3 regions of the Halomonas caseinilytica genome follow, and region 1 is predicted to be linked to each of the others. Evidence: riboswitches for the same ligand, from Rfam matches in the RefSeq annotation. Region 1 holds a riboswitch; each other region holds the start of a gene.
The links. A riboswitch is a leader RNA that binds a small molecule or an ion and turns the genes downstream of it on or off. The one in region 1 is predicted to bind thiamine pyrophosphate.
Positions count from the first base shown of each region.

Region 2: linked by a shared signal. The riboswitch ahead of thiM (hydroxyethylthiazole kinase) and the one ahead of thiC (phosphomethylpyrimidine synthase ThiC) in region 1 are both predicted to bind thiamine pyrophosphate.
Region 3: linked by a shared signal. The riboswitch ahead of HSDC_RS11400 (SLC5/6 family protein) and the one ahead of thiC (phosphomethylpyrimidine synthase ThiC) in region 1 are both predicted to bind thiamine pyrophosphate.

Region 1 is NZ_BDEO01000001.1:224,515-230,027, reverse strand. Features, by position in the region: gene mdoH (glucans biosynthesis glucosyltransferase MdoH) at 1-1,074, shown strand, start outside; TPP riboswitch at 1,119-1,262, shown strand; gene tenA (thiaminase II) at 1,334-2,002, shown strand; TPP riboswitch at 2,211-2,321, shown strand; gene thiC (phosphomethylpyrimidine synthase ThiC) at 2,402-4,291, shown strand; gene HSDC_RS00990 (aminotransferase class V-fold PLP-dependent enzyme) at 4,546-5,513, shown strand, end outside.
Region 2 is NZ_BDEO01000018.1:74,748-80,260, reverse strand. Features, by position in the region: gene thiE (thiamine phosphate synthase) at 1-566, opposite strand, end outside; gene thiM (hydroxyethylthiazole kinase) at 556-1,362, opposite strand; TPP riboswitch at 1,396-1,496, opposite strand; gene HSDC_RS16035 (peroxiredoxin) at 1,938-2,576, opposite strand; gene HSDC_RS16030 (C40 family peptidase) at 2,823-3,326, opposite strand; gene HSDC_RS16025 (DUF6482 family protein) at 3,409-3,753, opposite strand; gene gloA (lactoylglutathione lyase) at 3,891-4,424, shown strand; gene HSDC_RS16015 (metal ABC transporter substrate-binding protein) at 4,533-5,513, opposite strand, start outside.
Region 3 is NZ_BDEO01000009.1:77,812-83,324, reverse strand. Features, by position in the region: gene HSDC_RS11415 (N-acyl-D-amino-acid deacylase family protein) at 1-1,301, opposite strand, end outside; gene HSDC_RS11410 (MurR/RpiR family transcriptional regulator) at 1,304-2,167, opposite strand; gene HSDC_RS11405 (amino acid deaminase) at 2,335-3,546, shown strand; TPP riboswitch at 3,827-3,935, shown strand; gene HSDC_RS11400 (SLC5/6 family protein) at 3,925-5,340, shown strand; gene HSDC_RS11395 (TenA family protein) at 5,327-5,513, shown strand, end outside.

The DNA of each region.
Region 1 (5,513 bases):
ATCATGCGCGTCGAGGCCTTCACCCGGCATTGCGGACTCCCGGAACTGCCCGGCCGTCCGCCGCTCGGCGGCGACATCCTGAGCCACGACTTCGTCGAGGCCGCCTTGCTCCGGCGTGCCGGCTGGGAAGTGCGCATGCGCACCGACCTGGGCGGCAGCTTCGAGGAAATGCCGAGCCATATCCTCGATTACGCCAAGCGTGATCGCCGCTGGGTCCAGGGCAACCTGCAACACCTTCGACTGCTGGGAGGCAGCGGCCTGCACATGGTCAGCCGTGTGCACTTCCTGTGCGGTGCCCTGGCCTATCTGTCATCGCTGATCTGGCTGGCAATCCTGGTGGTCAGCACCATTGATGCCCTGATGCGCGCCCTGATCGAGCCCAACTTCTTCACGTCCAATGCCCAGCTCTTTCCCGACTGGCCGATCGCCCCACCCAACCTGATCATGCCATTGCTGGGTGGCACCCTGGCGATGCTGCTGATGCCCAAGGTCCTGGGCGTCTGCCTGGCCCTGCGCAAGCACCCGGACCACTACGGCGGCCGAACCCGGCTGGTGAACAGCGCCCTGCTGGAAGCCCTGTTCGCCATGCTGATCGCTCCCTTGATGATGGTCTTCCACAGTCGCTTCGTGATCGAAGTACTCATCGGGCGCACCGTCGCCTGGAACCCCCAATCCCGCGAGGGGCGAGCTCTTCCCTGGCGCGAGGCGCTACGCCACACCTGGCCTGGCACCCTGGCCGGCGTCTGCTGGGCCTGGGCCACCTGGTGGTACACGCCGACCTTCTTCTGGTGGCTGACACCGGTATGGCTGGGTCTGATGCTGGCAGCCCCCCTGGTTCGCCTGAGCAGCAGTCTCACCATCGGCCGGCGTCTACGGCAACGCGGCCTGTTACTGGTTCCCAGTGAGACGACACCGCCCACCGTGCTTCAAGAACTGACGCTGCCGACACCCGTCGAGGGCGACGCCGAACCGGCGCCCCCGCCGGTGGAACATCCCCGCGACATGCCGCTCCAGTCGTTTTCGCGGGATTGGGCACGCCGCCTGCCCGCTCAGGGACAGGGCATCGGCAAGTGACGACGAGGACTTTTCATTGCCGAGCAAACTGCTAGACTGAGGCTACTCGCTTGACGGGGTGCCGGTTGGGCCGGCTGAGATGACGCGCGTTCGCGACGAACACAGCGTTGATCCCGTGGAACCTGATCCGGGTAGGTGCGACCTCGTGCGCACGTGAACCGGCGTAGGGAATCAGGCGGTGGACTCGACCTCTCCGCTTGTCAGTCCTCCCTCCTTGTTTCGCTTCGCCCACCTTCCGGATCCCGACACCGGAGACATGATGGGTTATCGTTTCAGCGACCTGACCGACGCCTGCCAGCAGGACTGGCGCGCCTATATCGAGCACGATTTCGTCCGCTCCCTCGGCAACGGCAGCCTCGAGCCGGCAGCCTTTCGCCACTACCTGCAGCAGGATTACCTGTTCCTGATCCATTTCTCTCGGGCCTATGCCCTGGCCGCCTACAAGAGCCACGACCTGAACGAGCTGCGCCATGCCTTCGAGGGGCTCAAGACCATCCTCGACGTGGAACTCGACCTGCACGTGGGATTCTGCCGCGAATGGGGCATTTCCAAGGATGACCTGGCCAGGCTACCCGAAGCCCGCGCCACCCTGGCCTACACCCGCTACGTACTGGACACCGGCAATCGCGGCGACCTGCTCGACCTGCACGTGGCGCTCGCCCCCTGCCTGGTGGGTTACGGCGAAATCGCCAACTGGCTGAATGCACGCCAGGACACCATACGCGGCGGCGACAACCCCTTCGATGCCTGGATCGCCATGTACGAAAGCGACGACTTCCAAGGCGCCATGCGCGACGAAGTCGCCTGGCTCGATGCCCGCCTGGCAGAGGTCACGCCCGAGCGTTTCGCACGTCTGGCCACCATCTTCCGCGACGCCACCCGACTGGAGATCGACTTCTGGCAAATGGGGCTGGATGGCGCAAACTAGCCCACTGCCTTGATATCCATTGCCGGCTGCGCGGACGCAAGGGGCATCGGAGACAGGTCGTAGAGGAGGTCCTACGCCATGAATGGCGTAGGTAGCGCCCAGGGATGGGTTCATAGCGCCTCCTCGTAGACCTGTCACCGGATCAGCCCCGGGCTCCAGGCAGAGACTTCCCGGCACTGAACCCGTCCGCCAGCAACGGCGGGCAACACCACGCTTGACGGGGTGCCGTTGACGACGGCTGAGATCATGCGGAGACAGCATGGATCCCGTTGAACCTGAACTGGCTAGGACCAGCGTAGGGATCAAGCGACACGCCGTCGGGCCTTCCCGCCCGGCTGCCAATGTCCTTCCCAGCTGTCCTCCCTGAACAACATCATCCAAGCAAAGGGAGACCGACCGATGGCAAAGACCGACCATTTTCTCGCCGAAAGCGCGCGCGTCGACGACGCCGCCATTCAGGCCCTGCCCGGCTCGCGCAAGATCTTCGTGGAAGGCTCGCGTCCGGACATCCGAGTGCCCTTCCGTGAAATTTCCCTGTCCCCGACCCAGACTTCCGGTCCCGACGAGGACAATCCTCCACTGCTGGTCTACGACACCTCTGGCCCCTATACCGACCCCGAGGCCAGCATCGACCTGCGTCGTGGCCTGCCCGAACTGCGCCGCGCCTGGATCGAGGAGCGCGGCGACACCGAACGCCTCGACGGCCCAACCTCCGAGTACGGCCAGCGCCGCGCCAATGACCCGATGCTCGCTCCGCTGCGCTTCGATCTGACCCGTACACCCCGCCGCGCCAAGCCCGGTCGCAACGTCACCCAGCTTCACTATGCGCGCCAGGGCATCATCACGCCCGAGATGGAGTTCATCGCCATCCGCGAGAACCAGCGCCGGCAAGCGCTGGGTACCGAAGAGGTCGAGCGCATCCTCGGCCATCAGCACGCTGGCGAAAGCTTCGGCGCCCGCCTGCCCGAGGAGATCACCCCCGAATTCGTGCGTGCCGAAGTGGCCGCCGGACGCGCCATCATTCCCAACAACATCAACCACCCGGAATCCGAGCCAATGATCATCGGCCGCAACTTCCTGGTGAAGATCAACGGTAACCTGGGCAACTCGGCGGTGACCTCGTCCATCGAGGACGAGGTCGACAAGATGACCTGGGGCATCCGCTGGGGCGCGGATACCATCATGGATCTCTCTACCGGCCAGAACATCCACGAGACTCGCGAGTGGATCATCCGCAACGCCCCGGTGCCGATCGGCACCGTGCCCATCTACCAGGCGCTCGAGAAGGTCAAGGGCGTGGCCGAGGACCTGACCTGGGAGGTGTTCCGCGACACCCTGATCGAACAGGCCGAACAAGGCGTGGACTACTTCACCATTCATGCTGGCGTGCTGCTGCGCTACGTGCCGCTGACCGCCAAGCGCACCACCGGCATCGTCTCGCGCGGTGGCTCGATCATGGCCAAGTGGTGCCTCTACCATCATCAGGAGAGTTTTCTCTATACCCACTTCGAGGAAATCTGCGAGATCTGCAAGCAATATGACGTTGCCTTCTCGCTGGGCGATGGACTGCGCCCCGGCTCGGTGGCCGATGCCAACGACGAGGCCCAGTTCGCCGAACTCGAGACGCTGGGCGAACTGACCCGGATCGCCTGGGAGCACGATGTCCAGGTAATGATCGAAGGTCCCGGCCATGTGCCCATGCACCTGATCAAGGAAAACATGGACAAGCAACTCCGCGAGTGTGACGAGGCTCCCTTCTACACCCTGGGGCCGCTGGTCACCGACATCGCCCCCGGTTACGACCACATCACCTCGGGAATCGGTGCGGCCATGATCGGCTGGTATGGCTGCGCTATGCTCTGCTATGTGACGCCCAAGGAACACCTGGGCCTGCCCAACAAGGACGACGTCAAGACCGGCATCATCACCTACAAGATCGCCGCGCACGCCGCCGACCTCGCGAAGGGCCATCCGGCCGCCCAGCGTCGTGACAATGCCCTGTCGAAGGCACGCTTCGAATTTCGCTGGGAGGACCAGTTCAACCTCGGCCTGGACCCGGACACCGCTCGGGAGTATCACGACGAGACCCTGCCCAAGGACTCGGCCAAGGTCGCCCACTTCTGTTCCATGTGCGGGCCCAAGTTCTGCTCGATGAAGATCAGTCAGGAGGTCCGCGACTACGCCAGGGAGAAGGGCCTCGATGGCGACCGCGAAGCGGTCAGGAAAGGCATGGAGGAGCAGGCCGCAAAATTCCGCGAACAAGGTGCCGAACTCTACAAGGAGGTCTGATCCTGGCACCGGGCCGGGTCGTTGCCACGACCCGGCTACCCCACCGACATTCCCGCACTATCGTCGGCATTCCCTGGTTGCCCTCTCTGGGTTACCGAGTCCGGTTTTTCCTTTTGCCCAGGCCTGCGCCGCTGTCGCCCTGGCCACTCCATTAGCGGCCTACTTATGAATCGGCATAGGATAGGCTGGTCTACGGCACGGATTGCGCATATCCTCGGAATACGCTTGATGCGCCACCCACGATGGAGAGAGAAATGGCCGGCTTGCTACCCGATGTCGACCCCGACGGACTGCTCGAATACTCGGTGGTCTACACCGATCGCGCCCTCAACCATATGTCGCAGAATTTCCAGGAGGTGATGCGCGACGTTTCCACCACCTTGAAACGCGTCTACCGTGCTCACTCGACGGTCATCGTCCCCGGCAGTGGTACCTTCGGCATGGAGGCCGTGGCCCGTCAGTTCGGCATCGACCGGCGCTGCCTGGTGATCCGCAATGGCTGGTTCAGCTACCGCTGGAGCCAGATCCTGGAGATGGGCCGGATCCCCTCGGAACTCAACGTGCGCAAGGCGCGGCGCGTGGATGAAGAAGACCCCACCTCACCCTTTGCCCCTCCCGATATCGAAGACGTGGTCGAGGCGATCCGTGACCAGCAACCCGACCTGGTCTTCGCGCCCCACGTCGAGACCGCCTCGGGGATGATGCTGCCCGATGAGTACATGCGCCGCATCGCCGAGGCGATCCACGAGGAAAACGGCCTGTTCGTGCTCGACTGCATCGCCTCCGGCACTGCCTGGGTCGACATGCTGGACATCGGCGTCGATGTCTTGATCAGCGCCCCACAGAAGGGCTGGAGTGCTGAACCCTGCTGCGGCATGGTCATGCTCTCCCGCCTGGCACGGGAGATCATCGACGAAACGACCAGCACGAGCTTTGCCTGCGACCTGCGCAAGTGGCTGTCGATCATGGAGACCTACGAGGCGGGCGGCCACGCCTACCACGCCACGCTGCCGACCGACGGGCTACGCCAGCTTCGCGATGTCATGGCCGAGACCGAAGCCTACGGCCTCGACAAGGTGCGCGACGAGCAGTTCGAGCTAGGCCGCCGGGTTCGCGAGATGCTGGCCACACACGGCTACAAGAGCGTCGCCGCACCGGGCTACGAGGCACCCGGCGTGGTGGTCAGCTATACCGACGACCCGCAGATCGCCGCCAAGTTTGC
Region 2 (5,513 bases), on a different contig from region 1:
CAGATCGCCGAGATCACCGCCAGGCCATTGGCGCCGGTCTGGCGCACGGCCTCGACATGTTCGGCCTTCAGGCCGCCGATGGCCACCGTGGGCAGGGGGCTGGCATCGACCAGGGCGGCCAGGCCCTCGAAGCCGAGGGGGGCGGCGTGATCGTGCTTGCTGGGTGTGGCGAAGACTGGCCCCAGGCCCAGATAGTCGAGTTTGCCCGCTTCGATCCTGGCAAGCTGTTCGTGAGTCTGTACCGAGAGGCCGAGGGTGGCGTCCGGACCAAGGGCGGCCCGGGCGTCGTCGACGTCGCCGTCGTCCTGGCCGATGTGCAGGCCATCCGCGCCACTTGCCAGGGCCACTTCCAGCCGATCATTGATCAGCAGGGGAACACCGCTGCCCGCCAGGACAGTCTTCAAGCGTCGTGCCACCGGCACCAGCTCGGCATCGCTGGCGTGCTTGTCGCGCAGTTGCACCAGGGTCACGCCTCCGCGCACGGCGGCAGCAACGGTGTCTTCCAGCCCCCGTTCGGCGCACATTTCGGGGTCGGTGACCAGGTAGAGAGAAAGGTCAAGTCGCATGGGTGATCTCCAGTTGGGCACGGGCCGTCAGGGTGTTGGCGTCGAGGGCATGCAGGGCATCGAGGAAGGCCACGGCGAAACTGCCGGGACCCGAGGCATGCTCTCCGGCGATGCTGCCGGCCACGGCGTAGCTGGCCAGTGCCGCCACACAGGCGTCGAACGGCTCCTCGCCGATGGCCAGGTGGGCGCCCACCACGCCGGTCAGGGCACAGCCCAGTGTGGTGACGAGTGGCATGAGGGCATGCCCGCCGGCCACACGGGCCAGGCGCTTGCCGTCGGTGACGAGGTCGGTCTCGCCGGTGACCGCGACGACCGCGCCGGTACGTCGGGCCAGCACCACGGCGGCACGCTCCGCCGCCTCGGTGGTGTCGGTGCTGTCCACGCCCTGGCCACCACGGCCTTGTTCGGCCAGGGCCATGATTTCCGAGGCATTGCCACGCACCGCAGTCGGTGACAGTGCCAGCAGCCGGGCGCCGGCCTCGCGGCGCAGGGCCGTGGCTCCCACCGCCACTGGATCGAGCACCCAGGGCGTTCCGGCGTCAGTGGCGGCGCGGGCGGCATCTTCCATGGCATTCACCCAGTCGGGCGACAGCGTGCCGATGTTGAGCGTCACGGCGCCGGCCAGGGCGGCAAACTCCCCGACTTCCTCGCGCGCATGAGCCATGGCCGGCGAGGCCCCATGCGCCAGCAGCACATTGGCCATGGTGTTCATGGCGACATGATTGGTGATGTTGTGAACCAGTGGGCGGGTCTCGCGCACGCGGCCCAGGTGGTGAGCGAGATCGATGGTATGCATGGCGCCTCCCGGGCGGCGGGAGGTGCTGGCCCCGGAAGGGCCGGCACGACTCCCTCCGCCGGCATTATCCGGGTCAGGTGATGAGGGTGCGTCTCAGCCGGGCGGCATGGCGTCCGGCGCCCCTGTCGTCGACCTTCTACTATCCGTGCCCGGTCGGGGCCTGTAAAGAGGGGTCAGGCGAGTTGCAGGACGGCCAGGGTGAGCAGGCAGGCATGCGTGAGGCTGTGCAGCAGGGAGGCGGGGTTGGTCTCGGGGTATCGGTATCGCCGTCTTCATCGGTGAAAAGCAGGATGGCAACGGCCGAGGCGAGGCCCAACAGCCCTAGCGGCAGACCACCGACTTCCCAGCAGGCGATCACCCAACCCAGGGCCAGCGTCAGGACGCCGGCCAGGATGAGGCCTCCGGCGCGATAGCGAGTTGCCTCGGAGGCGGGTAAAGCATGATGCGTCATCATCGTGCGTTCCTCACGCGTTGCAGCAAGGGAGCGCAAGCATAGCCCCCATTGTTTTAACGGGGCTTGAATGTTCAATGACAGCGTCATGAAGCGGTGGCGACCTCGGCCGCCACCGTGTCGATCAAGAGCGCTTGGGCTGCTTGACCAGGCGCAGATAAGGCTTCTGCTCGTCCCAGCCTTCCGGGAAGAGCGTCTTGGCTTCCTCGTTGCTCACGGCGGGAACGATGATGCAGTCGTCGCCGTCCTGCCAGTTCACCGGGGTGGCCAGCTTGTGCTCGTCGGTGAGCTGCAGGCTGTCGAGCACGCGCAGCACCTCGGCGAAGTTGCGGCCGGTGCTGGCCGGGTAGGTGATGGTCAGGCGGATCTTCTTGTTCGGGTCGATGATGAAGACGCTACGCACCGTCAGGGTGTCGTTGGCATTGGGGTGAATCATGCCGTAGAGGTTGCTGACCTTGCGGTCGCTGTCTGCCAGCAGCGGGAAGTTCAACCCTTGGCCCTGGGTTTCCTGAATGTCGCCGGCCCAGGCTTCATGATCCTCGAGCGGGTCCACGGACAGGCCGATCGCCTTGGTGTTGCGCTTGTCGAACTCCGGCTTGAGCCGCGAGACTTCGCCGAGCTCGGTGGTGCACACCGGGGTGAAGTCCTTGGGGTGCGAGAACAGGATGACCCAGTTGTCTCCGGCCCACTCGTGGAAATTGATGGTGCCAGCGGTGCTTTCCTGGGTGAAATCTGGCGCGATGTCGCCGAGTTGCAGTGACATATCAGGCTCCTATCAGTTGAGTTGATGGCATCGAGAGACGGTGCCGGTTCGACGGCTTCAAGCATTGCACGATGAAGGCGCCGGTGGAAACAACCGCTGGCCATATGCTCAGTCGAATTCACGCTTAGCTTCGAGACGGCAGAGCGCAAGATGTAAGCGCAAAGAGGTCGTTTACGTGCGCCAAATGAGCCCCTCGAGCTGCAATCCAGCGCCGATATGGCCGAGCGAAGTCGTTCATGACGCTCGCTAGGGCGCTGGGGCGGCGGCGCCGAGATATCGCTTCTGCCAGTATTCCAGCCCCACTGGTGTGGTCGTGACGCGTCGCCCGCGGCCGGGGGCGTGGATCATCTGGTCATGGCCCAGGTAGATGCCCACGTGACTGGCATTGCCGTCTCCGGCGGTGTCGAAGAACAGCAGGTCGCCCGGGCGCGCCTCATCGATCGGCGGCAGGGTCTCGAATTGCCGACGGGAGGTGCGCGGGACACTGATGCCCGCTCGGGCGTAGGCGAGTTGCACCAGTCCCGAGCAGTCCAGGCCTCTCGGTGTGTCGCCGCCGAAACGATAGGGCGTTCCGAGTGCCTGGCGCGCTTCGGAGAGGATCATGGCGCGCTCCATGGAGAGGTTGCCGTCATCGCGGGTGGCCAGGTCGGGGCCGGCGCAACCGGCCAGCCACAGGAGGAGCAACAGCGCCAGGGGCCATCTCGGCAGGTGTGGCGCGGAACGGTGCAGGTAGGTGGATCGTCGCGGCATGTGTGCTCCGAGCAGGGCTATCCAGATGTTTCGGCCGGTCGTCCCGAAACAGATTAGCCCGTGATGTCGGCGCTGGCGAGTATTAGCGGAAGGCGATGCGCGTGCCGTGAGTCAAGCGTTCCTCGGGTGTCATGGCGTGTCCTGGCACGCCGATCATTTCGTCGCCGCATTGATCGTCCCAAGTCAGGACGCCATGGGTCAGCCCGAGTTCGCCGAGGCGTTCGCGAATCTCACCGGTGCCCGAATAGGTGCAGGTATGCCCTGCCTTGTCGGTGAGGGTGGATACGCCGTTGGCATGGTGGAGGCGCACCGTGTAGATCCCATCCTGGGATTCCACCTCGACGATGGGCGAGAACCCGTGAGCCAGGGCGTGGGAGAGTTGCTTGTAGGTGATGCGATCACCCGGGGAGAGGTCGCTGGCGGCCATGATGAGCCCCTTCGCATGGTGGTCTCTTCCCTCAATGTAGAATCCCGTCGGGCGTATCGCCATTCTGCTCCTGGGGTGGAAATTCTGGTGTCTTGCCCCCATTCAGGCATCTCGATCCATATGCGAAGGAGAAGACCATGAGCTTCCAGGGTGAGCAATATCCCGGCGTGAAGTCGCCGGCTGCCGAGACCGATGGCTTCCGTCTGAATCACACCATGCTGCGCGTCAAGGATCCCCGGGCGGCGCTGGACTTCTACTCGCGTGTCTTCGGCATGCAGGTATCGCGCAAGCTGGATTTCGAGGAGATGCAGTTCTCCCTGTACTTTCTGACCAAGCTCGAAAAAGGCGATGAGGTGCCGGAAGACAAGGCGGAGCGCAGCGTCTGGACCTTCAGCCAGAAGGGGCTGCTGGAACTGACCCACAACTGGGGTACCGAGGATCAGGCGGATTTCGCCTATCACGACGGTAACGCCGAACCTCAGGGATTCGGACACATCTGCTTTGCGGTGCCGGACCTGAAGGCCGCCGAGGCTTGGTTCGATGCCAATGAGGTCGAGTTCATCAAGCGCGCCGACCAGGGCAAGATGCCGGATGTGGTCTTCGTCAAGGACGTGGACGGCTACTGGATCGAGGTGGTCGAGGCCGCGCGGATGGCCGACAAGGGCGACTGACGCCAGGCGCCGAGAGGCGGGCTGCGAGGCCCGAACCGCCGCACCTGAACGCCACAGAGGCCGCCCGAGATAGGGCGGCCTCTTTCGTCGTACGGCTCTGAGTGGGGATCAGTGCTCGTGTTGTGACTCGGGCTTTGAAGCGCCTTCGGCTTCCGGGTCGGCCAGGGCGTCGTGCAGCACGCGAGCGTTGTGGCGCATCATGCCGATATAGGTGCTGGCTTCGCCCTCGGGCGACAGGGCGCCGGAGTAGAGTGTGCCGGCCACCGGGCGGCCGGTTTCCTCGGCGAGCTGGTCGATGATCGCCGGGCTGGTCATGCTCTCGTGGAACAGAGCCTGAACGTTGTTGGCTTTGATCACGTCGATCAATTCGGCCATATGGGCGGCGCTGGGTTCGGTGGCCGTCGTCAACCCAGCTGGTGACAGGAAGCTGACCCCATAGGCTTTCGAGAAATAGCCGAAGGAATCGTGGCCGGTAATGACGCTGGTGGATTCGGGCAGTGCCGCCATCTGCTCATGGATCTCGGCATCCAGGGCGTCCAGGTCAGCCATGTACGCTTCGGCACGTTGGCGATAGGCCGCTTCATGTGCCGGATCTGCGGCGATCAGGCCGTCGCGGATATTGGCCACATAGCGTTTGCCGAGCACCGGGTCCAGCCAGGCATGCGGATCTTGGCCGCCGTGATCATGATGGTGGTTGTGCTCGGCGTGGGCGTGGTCTGCATGCTCGTGACCACCATGGTCATGGCTCGAGTGATCATGGCCCGAGTGGTCATGTTCGGCGTGGTCATGGCCAGAGTGATCGTGTCCGTCATGACCGTGATCCGAGTGATCATGGTTGTCGCTGCCAGTGGCCTCCTGCCGAGAGGTGATGCCTTCCGTGGCCACGACCCGGGGGCCTTCGTAGTCGCCGGCATCCAGCAGACGTTCCATCCATCCTTCGAAGTGCATGCCGTTGAACACCACCAGGTCGGCATTCGTCAGGTTCCGGGCATCGTCGGGGCGCGGTGAATAGACATGGGCATCGCTGTCCGGGCCGACCAGTGCGTCGACCTCGACGTATTCACCGCCGACCTGTTCGACCATGTCGGC
Region 3 (5,513 bases), on a different contig from region 1:
TCGAGCGTCGTCAGGTCGAACAGGGTCAGGTCGGCGTAGGCGCCCTCGCGGATGACGCCACGGTCGGTCAGGCCGAACTGCGCCGCCGAGAGGCCGGTCATCTTGCGTACGGCCTCGGCCAGTGGCATCAGGCCCAGGTCGCGGCTGTAGCGGGCCAGGACCCGTGGAAAGGCGCCCCACAGGCGTGGATGCGGATGCGGGTCGTTGGGCAGGCCGTCGGAGCCGATCATCGACAGCGGGTGCGCCAGCACCCGGCGCATGTCGTCCTCGCTCATGTTGTGATAGACGGCGCCGGCCGGCTGCAGGCGTCGCGCGGTCTCCATCAGCGAGAGGTTCCAGTCGGCGGCGATGTCGGCCAACGGGCGGCGCGCCTGTTCGGGGTGAGGGTCCGACCAGGTGATGAAGATCGCGATCTCGTCGGTGACCTGCCCCAGATCGAGGGTCGAGGAACCCGCCGTGTAGGGATAGCAGTCGCAGTGCACGCGGTGTTCCTGCGCGGCGTGCTCGAGGCTGGAGAGGGCCTGGGGGGCGTTGCCCCAGTTGCCGGCACCGGCGCACTTGAGATGCGAGATGACCAGTGGTGCCCGGCCGTGCCGGGCGGTGGCGTAGGCCTCGTCCATGGCGTCGAGCAGACCGGCGAATTCGTCGCGCAGGTGCGTGGTGTAGAGGCCGCCGGCGGCGCCGACCTCGTCGACCAGGGCGCGCATCTCGGCGCCGGGGGCGTGGAAGGCGTTGCGGTAGGCCAGACCCGAGCTCATGCCCAGGGCGCCATCATCGAGGGCCTCGCGCAACGAGCGCCGCATGGCCTCGATCTCCGCCGCCTCGGCGGGTCGGGCGAAGTCGTCCATCACCTGGCTGCGCAGGCTGGTATGGCCGACCAGCGCGGCGACGTTGACCGAAGGAACGGCCTCATCCACGGCGCGGGCGTAGTCGGCGAAGCTCGGGTAGCGGAAGTCCTCGACACCACCCAGAAGGTTCATCGGGTCCGGTACTGTGTCGTGCAGCGTCACGGGAGAGGCACTGATGCCGCAGTTGCCCACCACCACCGTGGTCACGCCCTGGGACAGCTTGGGCCGCATCTCGGGCGTGCGGATGACATTGGTGTCGTCGTGGGTGTGGACATCGATGAAGCCCGGCGCCAGATGGCGTCCGTGAGCCTCGATGACGGTCGTGGCGTCGTCCGCATCGAGCCTTCCCACGGCGGCGATGCGTTCGCCGTTCACGGCGACGTCGGCCGGGAAGGGGGCGCTACCGGTGCCGTCGAGCACCGTGGCGCCGCGAATCAACAGGTCGAAATGCATGGTCAGTCCCCGAGTGGCTGGCGGTTGTCGCCGCCGCGATGGGCGTCCAGGGTGATCTTGAGCCGGCGCAGCTTGTCGCGGGAGCGGTCCTGGTGACGCAGAGCGAGCTCGAGGGCCAGCACATCGATGGCGGCGAGCACGGCATAGCGGGATGCCGAGGGGTGATAGATGAAGTCGGTCTCGCGGGTGGCCACCGGCAGCACGACATCGGCGTTCTCGGACAGGGGCGAGCCGTTGGCGGTGATCGCCACGACTCGCGCGCCGTACTGGCGGGCGATCTGTGCCGACTCGACGATCTCGGGCGTGTAACCGCTCACCGAGAGGGTGACCACCACGTCGTCGGCTTCCAGGGTCGAGGCCACCATGCGTGGCAGCAGCGATTGCGGGTAGGCGCTGATCGCATACCCGAGCCGGACCAGCCGGAACTGCAGTTCCTGGGCCAGCATGGTGGAGCCGCCGCCGGCACCGAACACCAGGATCTGGCGGGCGCCGTCGAGCAGATCGATGGCGCCCGCCACGTCGGCCTGTTCCATCAGCTCGCGATTGACGCCGAGCGTCTGGGTGGCGATGTCGTAGACAGCGCCGAGCCCATCGGTATCGCCGGCATCCTGGATGAAGCGTCGTCCGGCCGCCAGGGCGCGGGCCAGGCGCAGCTTGAGGTCGCGTACATTCTGGCACCCCACGGCACGGGCGAAGCGGGTCACGCTGGCGTCGCTGACGTCGGCCCGCTCGGCGATGGCGCCGATGCTAGCCTCGCTGACGAAGTCGATATCGGCGAAGATCAACTCGGCGACCTTCTTTTCGGCGTCACGCAAGCCGGCGAAATCGCTGGTGATGCGCGACAGAATGTCGATGTCCTGAGTCACCGCTGTCTCCTGGGGTGTGGCCAATGGCCTCGAGAGTGGCTGTGGTTGTCTGTCGAATACGTTATGGTATTTTCTAACAACAAATCAATATCTGTGAAAGTTTTTATCAGGCCGGCCGTCGGACAGGCATTTCGCAAGGCCGAGGCCCGCAAACGAGGAGTGACGAGATGCACGAGACGGCGCCGAAGATGGGCAACAAGGGAACCCCGGAATCCGGGGCTTCACTGCTGGAGGGCGTGAGCCTGCCGGCAGCCGCGATACAGGCGGCGCCGTTGGCGCACAACCTGGCGTGGATGCAGCGTTTCGCCGAGGCGCATGGCGCCCAGTTGGCGCCGCACGGCAAGACCACCATGACGCCCGAGCTGTTTCGCCGTCAGCTCGAGGCCGGCGCCTGGGGAATCACCCTGGCCACCGCGCCACAGTGCCGCGCGGCCTTCGTCAGCGGGGTCGAACGGTTACTGATGGCCAACCAGCTGGTGGGATGTGCCAACATGGCGATCATCGCCGATCTGCTCGAAGCCGGCGCCGATTTTTACTGCGTGGTCGACGGCGAGGACAATGCTCGGGCCCTGGGGCGCTTCTTCGACGAGCGCGGCCTGACCCTCAAGGTATTGATCGAGCTGGGCGTCGAAGGCGGGCGCACTGGCTGTCGTTCCGTCGAGGCGGTGAGCGAGCTGGCTCGAGTCGTCGACGCTGAACCGGGCCTGGCGCTGGCCGGCATGGAGGGCTACGAGGGAGTGGTGCATGCCGAAGACCCGGTGCCGGCGATTCGCGATTACGCCGCCCGGCTGATCGAGGCCGCTCGTCGCTTGGATGGCGAGGGTCGGTTTACCGTGGATGCCCCGATCATCACCGCCTCGGGGTCGGCCTGGTATGACCTGATCGCCGAGGCTTTCGATGCCGCCGAACTGCGTTCACGCTTCACGCCGGTGATCCGTCCTGGCTGCTATGTAGTGCACGATCACGGCATCTACCGCCAGGCTCAGCGTGGTGTGCTGTCGCGTCGGCCCGATCTGCACGAAGGGTTGCGACCGGCGCTCGAGGTCTTCGCCCAGATACAGTCGTTGCCCGAGCCGGGGCTGGCGATCATCGCGCTCGGCAAGCGGGACATCGGCTTCGATCACCTGCCCGAGCCGCTGCGCCGCTATCGTGAGGGCGGCTCGGCGGACGAGGCCCTGAGCGTCGAAGGCTGGGAGCTCACCAAGCTGATGGACCAGCACGCCTTCATCCGCCTGCCCGAGGGCGCCGACGATGTCCGGGTCGGCGATGTGGTGGCCTTCGGGGCTTCCCACCCTTGCCTGACCTTCGACAAGTGGCGGCGGATCTGCCTGGTCGATGAGCGGCTGAGGGTGACCGAGATGCTCGAGACGGCGTTCTGAGCGACTGCCCGGAACTATCGAGGATCAAGAACGATATCCGCCAGGGGCAAAATCAATCCGTCGACAAGCCTGCGAGGAGGCGCTGTGAATACCTCCCTGTACGCTACCGACGCCATTCCTTGGCGTCGGACCTCCTCTTCGGCTTGTCCCCGGTGCCTCTTTGTCATGCCCAGCCGAGCCACTGTTCGTCTTCCACTGCTGAGTGTGGCATGCTGTCGGGCGGTCCTTTCGGGCCGTCATGCGCACGGGGATTTCTGCACCCTGTGCCCCACAATTCATTCACTGTCGCCAGGGGAGTCTCGTACCGACGGGGCTGAGAGAGCGCGTGGCGCTGACCCTGGAACCTGATCCGGTTCACACCGGCGGAGGAAGTGCGACATGCCTTACCTGACGTCAGCCGTGCTTGGCGCGGCGCTGCTGTGTTTTGCCTATCTGGGCCTGCGGGCTCGCCGGGCCGATGGCCCCCTCGACGACTATGTGACGGCGCGGAACTCCCAGAGTGCCCGCTCGCTGGGCGTGTCATTCCTGGCTTCGGGCATGGGCGCCTGGATTCTCTTCGCGCCACCGGAAATCGGTGCCATGGTGGGGCCGTTGGCGCTGGCCGGCTATGCGATCGGCTCCTCCTTACCCTTTATCGTGCTGAGTCTGTATGGCCCGGTGATCCGTCGTTATCTGCCCGAGGGGCGCAGCATCGGCGAGTTCGCCGAGGCGTGCTACGGGCAGGGCGTGCGCCGCTGGGTCACGCTTGTCTCGATTCTTTACATGGCCTGTTTCCTGGCCGCCGAGTTGACGGCCATCGGCGCGATCGCCTCCTTGCTGTCCGAGGTGCCGTCGTGGCTGGTGGTGATGGGGGTAGCGGTGGCCACCCTGGTGTACACGGCCGTGGGCGGGCTGCGCGCCAGCCTGGCCACGGATCGCTGGCAGGGCTGGCTGTTGCTGGCGCTCCTGGTGCTGGTGGTTGGCGTGGTGATCTGGGTGCTGCCGCCCTTGCCGGAGAACGCTGAAATGCCGACCGCGCCTTCGGTGAATGCGCTCTCGGTGGCCCTGACCCTGATCATCGCGGTCACGGCGGCAGAGCTGTTCCACCAGGGCTATTGGCAGCGCGTCTGGGCCGCCGAGACGAATCGTGCACTGGGACGCGGCGCTCTGCTGGGTGGGGCCGGTGTGCTGCTGGTGATCATGGCCATCGGGGGGCTCGGCATGCTGGCCGTCATGCATGGGTTGCCGCTGGGCGAGCCGCCGATTCCCTTCTTCGCCCTGCTGGCCGAGGCGCCGAGCTGGCTGGGCGTGCCGGCACTGGTACTGGCCGTCACCTTGGTGGCCTCGAGCGTGGATACCCTGCAGAACGCCATTGCCTCGCTGGTGGTGGCTGGCTCCGGGCGCCGCGGCCTGTCCATCGGCACCGCCCGGTTGGTGACCGTGCTGCTGATGCTCCCGGTGGTGGTGGTCGCCTTGCAGGAGCTCTCCGTGCTGCGGCTGTTTTTGATCGCCGACCTGCTGTGTGCCGCCACTGTGGTGCCGGTATTGCTGGGTGTCTGGCATCGGATGAGCTCGGTGGCGGCGATGGCCGGCGGCGTGGCTGGCCTGGTCGGTGCGATCGTGCCTGGCTGGGTAACCCAGGGGAGCCTGATGGCAGGCGTACAGGCGGCCAGCTTCCCGGGCGGCATTCCCACGCTCTCGCCGTTTCTCTGCGCTCTGGTGGCGTCCACCCTGGTCAGTCTGTTGATTGCCTGGTGTTGGCCAGCCACACGCGCCCCTCTGTCGGCGAAGGAGGCACGTCATGACCACGCGTGACAGCTGGCGAGCCTGGGCCTCGGGCCGGAAAGCCCCTCGCATCACCGACTGGCTGCGCGAGATCAGCGAGCCCGACTGGTCCGCCACGGTGCACCACCCGCTGTTCGACGATCTGGCCGCCGGGCGTCTGGAGGGCAAGCGTTTCGCGGCCTACATGGTGCAGGACTATGGGT